2 regions of the Enterococcus sp. AMC1157 genome follow, and region 2 is predicted to be linked to the other one. Evidence: a T-box and tRNA genes for the amino acid it is inferred to sense, from the RefSeq annotation. Region 2 holds a T-box; the other holds one or more tRNA genes.

Region 1 (4,436 bases), 820 kb from region 2:
GAAAAGAAAATACTGATACAACCAATGATAAATGTTGCACCAAAATTCGCTAAGGCTAATCCGTAACCATGAGTCTCTAAAAGAATATACGTTAGCCAACCAAGACCGCCTGTTAGCCCGCTAGCTAATAAAGCACGGCGAGGGATATTGGTTAATACTCCGAAAGCTACGGTACTTAAAAAACTAAAAGAAAAATGGACGATGAAATTCATAAGAGACTTCCTCCAAAAAAGCTTAATGCAGAAGCGATACCCACACCGATAGCTGCAGCGACAATCAAGGCTTCTGTTCCTCTAGCGATGCCGCTAATTAAATGCCCCGCCAGAATATCCCGAAAAGAAGTGGTAATCGCCACCCCAGGAACCAAAGCCATCACCGCACCGATAATAATATTATCGACGTTGCCAGCTAAGTGAAAGTGAACCGCAAACAAAGCAGCCGAGCCAATAAAAAATGATGCTAAAAAATTATCAAAATAACGAAGGTCAATCATTTTTCCTAAATAAAATTTAATTGTATAACCAAGGCTACCTATCACAAAGGTCGCTAGAAAATCAGCCCATGCCCCGCCCAAGATATACATCAATAAACAACTGAGGACCCCAGCACAGAAAATTTGTAATCCAGTTGGAAAAGTTGGAACTTCTCGATCAATTTGTTTCAGAGACTGATAAAGAGTCTCAAGATCAATTCTTTTTTCTGCAAAGTGGCGAGAAAGTTGATTGACTGCGACCACCTTTTCTAAATTAATCGAACGTTCGCTGACATTTTCCAACTGTGCAGAATGACTACTGCGTAAGCCCATAAAAATTCCAGTGGCAGTCACATAGCTAATACTATTGGGTTCATTGGCATTAAACGCAATCCGATTCATCGTATCTTCCACGCGGTAAACCTCAGAACCACTTTCCATCATAATTTTGCCTGCCAGTAAGCAAGTTTCTAAAACTAGCTCTCTTGATGCATTCATGCTAACGCTCCTTTTAGTTATGAATTTTCATTGTTTTTCTGTAAAGATGATTTTATTTTATCTGTTTGCAGTGAAAGCTACAAGTAGAGTATTCTTAAAATCGATAAGATAACGAAATGTTTTATGAATTTCATTTGGGTATTTTCGTAAAAAAATTGAAAATAAAGCGTGAATTTTTATTTTTTGAGAAAATAGGGTTGATAAATACTCTTTTTTTTGAAAAATAAACATTATTAGATTTTTCAAAGAAAACCCTTTTAAAATTGACGAAACTCAGTTAAAATAACATTAGGAGTTAAAAAAATATTAAGGGGGTAAATTATGAGACATAAAGTGTATACTAGAGAACATATCTTGAAAGCAGCTTATGAAGTCATTAGTAAAGATGGCTTTAGTAATTTTACCGCTAGAAATGTTGCCAAAAAGATGGGCGTATCAACCCAGCCAATTTATCTTGAATTTGAAAATATGCAAGATTTAAAAAATACTTTGGTTGAAACTGTCTACAAAGACTTAGAGAAACGTGTGTTTTCAATTGAACATACGGGAAATAAACTAGTTGATCTATGTATTAACTACATTGATTTCTCTCAAAAAAATCCAAAGCTTTTTATGGCTTTATATGTTGATGAGTATGGTGGTGGGAAGTTGATGTATCAATTCTCCTTTACACATTTTTCAGAAACGATTAAAGAACTCCCTGAATACAGTGATTTGACGGAAGAATACTTGAAAGCGTTACACAAAGGAATTTGGATCTCAATTACTGGTGTGGCCGTATTAATGTCATCGAAAATTATTGAACCAAGTCGCCAACAAATTGTGGGTATTATTAATCAAACGATTGAATTTATTCTCTCGGTTGAAAGTGTTGAAAAAATGATGTAGACAATAGTCTAGAAAGCTGTGGTGGCTTTCTGGATTATTTTTGAAAGGTGAGAAAAATGCGCTACATTCGAGGATTCAAATTTTCAGATCAATTAATCAAAGGACCTAATATCTATCCTTACAATACGATGAAGACTTTTGCTTCAGAAATCATAGTTTTTGATCAAATTACTTTTTTGTATGGAGAAAATGGTTCCGGTAAATCAACTCTTTTAAACTTACTAGCCAATCATTTAAATTTACCTGGAGCAGAAATCGTGAAACCTTATAGCTCGGTCGCCAACGACTATTTCCAACAGTATATAAATGAAAGCTCCGTTTTAATGGCAGAAGATGATAACGGCCGATTACGCACTTTACCGGATAATAGCCGCTACATTAAAAGTGAAGACATTCTTTATGAAGTTAAGAAAATCCAACAAGAAGCTATTCAAAAGGAAGGTTATCTCTACGAACGTAGACAATTAGGGATGACAAAAGAACAAATTGAAGAACATAAGAAATCCTACCAAATGAAAAAGCAAATCGATAATCGTCAGTTTTCTCAAGAAAAATATTCGAATGGAGAGACTGCCTTGCAAGTGTTTGAAGACTATCTGCAACCCCAAGGTGTTTATCTATTGGACGAACCGGAAGCTTCTTTATCTTCTGAAAAGCAGCTAGAATTAATTGATATGATTATTCATGCATCACGTTTTTTAGAAGCCCAGTTTATTATTGCCAGTCATTCACCCTTACTACTAGGTGGTTTAGAAGGAACAATTTATAACTTGAGTAAAGATTCCTTAGTCATGGATCAATGGAAAAATTTACCAATTGTTCAATTGTACTGGAATTTTTTCCAAAAACGAATGACTCCTTGATTTTTTAGATAAAAAGGAAGAGAATAGCAAGTGCGGAGAGTTGGCAGAGTGGTAATGCACCAGACTCGAAATCTGGCGAGCCGCCTCAAGCGGTGCACGGGTTCAAGTCCCGTAGTCTCCTTAGATAACTAGATTTTTAGACATTCAAAAAGCCGTACACCCCAATATTATGGGAGTGCGCGGCTTTTTTGACTCTTACAAAGCCAAATATTGCTCTAAATAATCAGCTAAACCATCTTCATCGTTGGTTTTATTGGTTACATCGTTGGCAATGCTTTTGACTTGGTCTGCGCCATTTGACATGGCAACTCCCCAGCCTGCGTAATCAAGCATTTCTAGGTCGTTGTGTTCATCACCAAATGCTAGGATATCCTTTTGTTTGATGTTTAATGAATCAGCAACAACGGATAATGACATTGCTTTTTGTACGCCTTTAGGTACGATTTCCAAAATGGCATTTGGTCCGCCCCAAGTTCTTACATCAATTTGATCTGCGAATTGACTGCTTAGTGCTTCTGAAACATTTGCAGAAAATTCGTGTTGAGTTTTGATTAATAGGGAAGTTGGATTTGTTTTCAGATTAGAAAACAGGTTCGCTTCTGTCGCAACATCAGTCGCAAAGAAGTTGCCTTCAAAGTCTTTTAAATCATTGATATAAAATGTTTCTCTGTTTTCTGCTGCAACAAAATCTAAATTCAAGCGTTCTTTTTGAGCCAAAATTTCAAATGCAATGTCTCTTGAGATAGACAGTTCACGTTCAAATGCCCATTGGTGATAAGGTTTATGAACAAGGGCACCGTTAAAATTAACCATGGGTGTATCTAATTTTAACTGATCGTAAAATTGTTTACTCATTCGATAAGGGCGACCGGTTGCGATGCTGACGTAGTGTCCTGCCTGTCTGGCTTTTTCCAATACTTCTGCAGTTTTCAAACTAATTAATGACTGATTGTTTAAGGTCGTACCATCTAAGTCGATAGCAATTAATTTTTGTGTCATATTCAAACTCCTTGTTTTTTGTATAATTGATGATTGTTCTTTTTACGAAAATCTTCAATTTTTCTGTAAATCCGAATGAAAAAAAGTTGATGGTTTTCGTAAATTCACGTTAAGTGTAACATATTTCTGGTAGTTGACCAAATTCTCCGAACATTCAGTTTCCTTATTTGACGGGTTTTTACAGTGGAGAAAAGGTTAAACACGAACATTAAAAAGAAATAATTATTTTTTCGTTAATATTATGTTGTAAAAACGATAGTGGAAATCTATAATTTGTAATTGTTCAAGTGAAAGACAAAGATTGCATTTATTTTAAATTTTCCTTTCGATTGAACCAATCAAATCTAGGAGTGAATAATAATCATGGAAAAGTTTTTCAAATTAAAGGAAAACAAAACAAACGTTTCAACTGAAATTGTCGCTGGTGTGACTACTTTTTTTGCAATGAGTTATATTTTATTCGTTAACCCAGCTATTCTTTCAGAATCAGGAATGCCGTTTCAAGCAGTATTCTTAGCAACAATCATTGCATCAGTTATTGGAACATTAATTATGGGGTTATTCGCCAATGTACCTTACGCACAAGCACCGGGGATGGGACTAAATGCTTTCTTCACCTTTACGGTCGTTTTTGGCTTAGGTTATTCTTGGCAACAAGCGTTAGCAATGGTTTTTATCTGTGGATTGATTAACATTTTTATTACAATTACTAAAAT
Region 2 (4,436 bases):
TTGTAAGTATCTACGTGTAAATGAAAAGTACTTAATTGTTCGGTCAATTTTTCTTGTACTACGGAACCTACTGTTAACGTTTGTCTGGGTTGATCAACCTTCTTTCTCTCAGCGAGCATTAGTTCATTCAGCTGATGCTCTGGGTTAAAAGGTAGAGGTTGTTCGGTTGGCAGATAGAAAAGAGAATGGTTTCTTTTTCGGACAACTTCTATTTCTTCACTGACTAAATCATTTTCGGTTTGTTCTTGTTGAATTTCGGTAATCAAGTCGCTTAATTGTGCATTAATTTTTTGTTGAAGTTGATAATCTTGGATTCGTTGGTAAATAAAGAAACCGCCGGCAAGTAATAGCATTATTAGTAGTATTACGAGTGGCCAAATCCATTTTTTACTTGATTTTTTCTTGCGATGTAGCTCACTGCGTGATGTATAAACAGTCATAAGTAAAACCCTTCTTTTATGCAATAATTACTAACACTGTAACATGACTGTAATATTCTTGCAATGGAAAACCATTTAAAAAAACAGAGACTACTTGAGCCTCTGTTCATTGATTATTTTTCAATTTTGGTTAAGCCACCCATGTAAGGTACTAATACTTCTGGGATTGTTACGCTACCATCCGCATTTTGGTAGTTTTCTAAAACGGCAGCAACTGTGCGTCCTACTGCTAAACCTGAACCATTTAAGGTATGAGCGTATTGTATTTTATTGTTTTCATCACGGTAACGAATCATCGCGCGACGGGCTTGGAAATCTTCACAGTTTGAACATGAGCTGATTTCGCGGTAAGTATCTTGGGCTGGAATCCAGACTTCTAAATCATAAGTTTTGGCAGCTGAGAAGCCCATATCGCCAGTACATAATGCTAATACACGATAAGGTAAATCTAATTTTTGTAAAATCGCTTCTGCATCGTTTGTCATTTTTTCTAATTCTTCATAAGAATGATCTGCATCACTGAATTTTACCATCTCAACTTTGTTAAATTGGTGCAAACGAATCAATCCACGAGTGTCACGACCGGCACTACCTGCTTCAGAACGGAAGGCAGGGCTTAGGGCAGTGAAGTATACCGGCAAGTCTTCTTGATTTAAAATTTCTTGGCTGTAGTAATTTGTTAAAGGAACCTCAGCAGTCGGGATTAAAGTTAAATCTGTATCCGCTAATTGGAAAACATCTTCTTTGAATTTTGGAAATTGACCAGTACCAAACATCGCTTGACTGTTAACAGCATAAGGAGTAATCATTTCAGTATATCCATGTTCATAGATATGTTGATCCAACATAAAGTTATACAAGGCACGTTCTAAACGAGCACCCAATCCTGTATAGTAAACAAAACGACTACCTGAAACTTTGGCACCACGTTCAAAATCTAGAATTCCTAAGTCTTCAGCAACTTCCCAATGAGGTTTTGGTTCAAAATCAAAGGTTTTCGGTTCACTCCAACGACGAACTTCCACATTTTCTTCTTCATCCCCGCCAACTGGAACACTATCGTGAGGAATATTTGGAAAAGTAGTGGCGATGACTTGTAATTGTTCATCAATTTCAGCGACTTCTGTATCTAAAGCCTTGATTTTTCCGCCCACTTCTTTCATTTCAGCAATTTTATCAGCTGCATCTTCTTTGTTTCGTTTTAATTGTGCGATTTCTGCAGAAACATCATTTCGATATTTTTTCAAATCCTCCACTTGAACTAATAATTGACGACGATTTTCATCTAATTGTACAAATTCAGTAATTACTACTTCAGAAACGCCACGGGTTTTCAATTTTTCTTGAACGACTTTTGCATTTTGACGAATCATTTTAATGTCTAACATACTTTTTCCTCCTAAATAATAGTTGAATAATAAAAAAAACTATTCCATCCCTAGCTAAAAAGCTTGGGACGAAATAGTTGTTCGCGGTGCCACCCAAGTTCGACTAATGTCGCACTTGACCTCGTAACCTGAGGGAAGGTTCTTTCTTTCAAAAGACGCATCATAAGAACTGGATTCCAAATGAGTCATTGCTGATTTTCACCTACCATCAGCTCTCTAAAAATGACTTACTTTGTACTAGGTTCTTTGCTCATAGATCATTTAATTGGTATTAGCATAGCCGAATTTTTGCCATTCGTCAACCTCTGTTGCGGTTTAACGGCAAATGAATAATAAAAGAGGTCCATTCCTGAGTAGACTTAGCATAAATATACCCACCATGTAGAGCGACAATGCTTTGAGCAATCGCTAAGCCTAGTCCTGTTCCACCTGTTTCTTGTGAACGAGATTCTTCCACACGGTAAAAGCGGTCAAATAAAGAGTCAAGGGCTTTTTTGGGAATCATTTTCCCATTATTTTTGACGATAACAACGACTTCTGTTCCGACTTTTTCCGCTTCAATGACAATCTTTGTTGCACCTTTGCCGTACTTCAAAGCATTTGTTAATAGATTATTAAAGACACGGACTAATTTTTCCGTATCACCATCCATCATAATTTGAGCAGGTCTAGATAACGTGAATACTTCGATATTTTTCTTAGAAGCTTCCAATTCAAAATCAGCAGCTAATTGTTCGATTAATTGCATCATGTCGAAAGTCATCAAATTGACTGGTACACTAGGTTGTCTCACTTTTGTATACTCAAATAAATCATCGACTAAAGACTTCATTTGTTTGGCTTTGACATAAGCGGTATGTGTATACTTTAGTAAATCCTCTTCTGAATGATATTGCCGATCTTCTATTAAGCCTAAATAGCCAATAATTGATGTTAAAGGAGTGCGAATATCATGACTGACATTGGTAATTAACTCATCTTTAGATTTTTCGATACGTCGTTCTTCCTCAATCGCCGCTACTGTACTATCGACTAAGCCATTAATGCTACTGACAACTCGATTCAAATCGCCTCTTAGTTCAAAAGGAATGCGATGATCGTAGTTTCCTTCTGCGATGTAATGCAATTCACTAATAATGTGGCGCAATTGCATTTGACGATACCGACGAATCAAACGCCAGTATAGAAATGCCACATCCAATATCAGCATAATTGGCACCAAGATATTTCTCCCACTCCAAAAGATATCGGAATTTAAGTTTTCAACAAAGCTTTGTCTTGAAACAAATATCGCTTCATTTAAAGCAGGAGTGCTGTGAACAATGGCAGAAATAGCTACTAGCATAGCAATATTTACTATAATTAATAGAATAATTGTAATAATCGCTTCAGCAAAAAGTTCACTAATTTCTTTCGATGTCAGTGTAATTCGTTTTTTTCTTTCTATATTATTATGGTTATTTTGCATCTATTTTGTATCCAACTCCCCATACGGTTTGAATAATTTTTTCTCCACCAGTTGCTTCTTCAATTTTATCTCGTAAGTGACTAACATGAACCATCACGGTTTTAGCTGAAACGACACTTTCTTGTTTCCAGACACGTTCAAAAATTTCATCCGCACTAAACACTCGATTAGGATGGGAAGCTAACAAGTATAAAATCCCAAATTCTAAGGCGGTTAATTGAATTTCTTTATCATCAATCGTCTTCACTTCATGAGAGTCACGATTAATGACTAAGGAACTAACTTCTAAGACATCTGGTTGACTAGAAGCCACTTGCATTTTTGTCCGACGTAACAGTGACTTCACACGAGCCATCACTTCCAAAGGGTTAAAAGGTTTCGTTACATAGTCATCTGCACCAGCGACAAGACCTTTAATTTTATCCATATCTGTTGTTTTGGCTGTTAACATAATGATAGGGATTTGCGATTCTTTTCTTAACGTCTTAACTACTTGCATCCCATCTAATTCAGGCATCATGATATCTAAGATAAGTAATTCAATATCAGAAGTTGTCCGCACTTTAGACAAAGCTTCTTTACCATCATAAGCTTTAACTGGTTCATAGCCCTCATTGTGTAAGTAAATACTGATCAGCTCTACAATTTCTTTATCATCATCTGCAACTAATATCTTCATAAAAATCCTCCTAGTTTCTATTTAAATAGCTTTTTTGTAGTATTTATTCTATTTAGTTAAAACTATCTACTATATAGACAGCATTCTCTAGCTGTATTTTATCAAAAATCCATCAAAATAGATAAATTTCTACCCAATCTTTAGAGAATATAAGGAAATAGAAAAGCATCAAGAAGGAAAAACGAACGATTTTCATGAAAACAGAATAAATCTTCTTGTTTCACAGAAAAAAATAGCTAAAATTCAGTATAATTTTAATGAAAGGGATGTAAGTAGAAACGTTGATGTATCAAGGTTTTTTCTGTTGACGAAAGGCTGAAAACTTGGTATATTATTACTTGTCTTAATTGACTAAGAGAAGTTTTTCTTTTTTATGAAAAAAAGATTGACGCTTAGTAAAACAGATGATATTATAACAAAGTCGTCAAAAACGAATCGAGTAATAACCTTGATAATACAAG

Evidence for each region. A T-box is a leader RNA that pairs with one kind of tRNA and senses whether it is charged. The one in region 2 lies ahead of serS (serine--tRNA ligase), so its partner is inferred to be a tRNA-Ser.
Region 1: it has a tRNA-Ser gene. The T-box ahead of serS (serine--tRNA ligase) is inferred to sense a tRNA for this amino acid. The anticodon was not compared.

What each region holds. Positions count from the first base shown of each region.
Region 1 is NZ_CM177099.1:963,677-968,112, reverse strand. Features, by position in the region: gene AC4BBX_RS04700 (threonine/serine exporter family protein) at 1-212, opposite strand, end outside; gene AC4BBX_RS04695 (threonine/serine exporter family protein) at 209-970, opposite strand; gene AC4BBX_RS04690 (TetR/AcrR family transcriptional regulator) at 1,292-1,858, shown strand; gene AC4BBX_RS04685 (AAA family ATPase) at 1,915-2,721, shown strand; tRNA gene AC4BBX_RS04680 (tRNA-Ser) at 2,756-2,842, shown strand; gene AC4BBX_RS04675 (Cof-type HAD-IIB family hydrolase) at 2,917-3,720, opposite strand; gene AC4BBX_RS04670 (NCS2 family permease) at 4,084-4,436, shown strand, end outside.
Region 2 is NZ_CM177099.1:1,786,910-1,791,345, reverse strand. Features, by position in the region: gene AC4BBX_RS08555 (polysaccharide deacetylase family protein) at 1-440, opposite strand, end outside; gene serS (serine--tRNA ligase) at 554-1,828, opposite strand; T-box leader at 1,890-2,091, opposite strand; gene AC4BBX_RS08545 (sensor histidine kinase) at 2,127-3,296, opposite strand; gene croR (response regulator transcription factor CroR) at 3,286-3,975, opposite strand.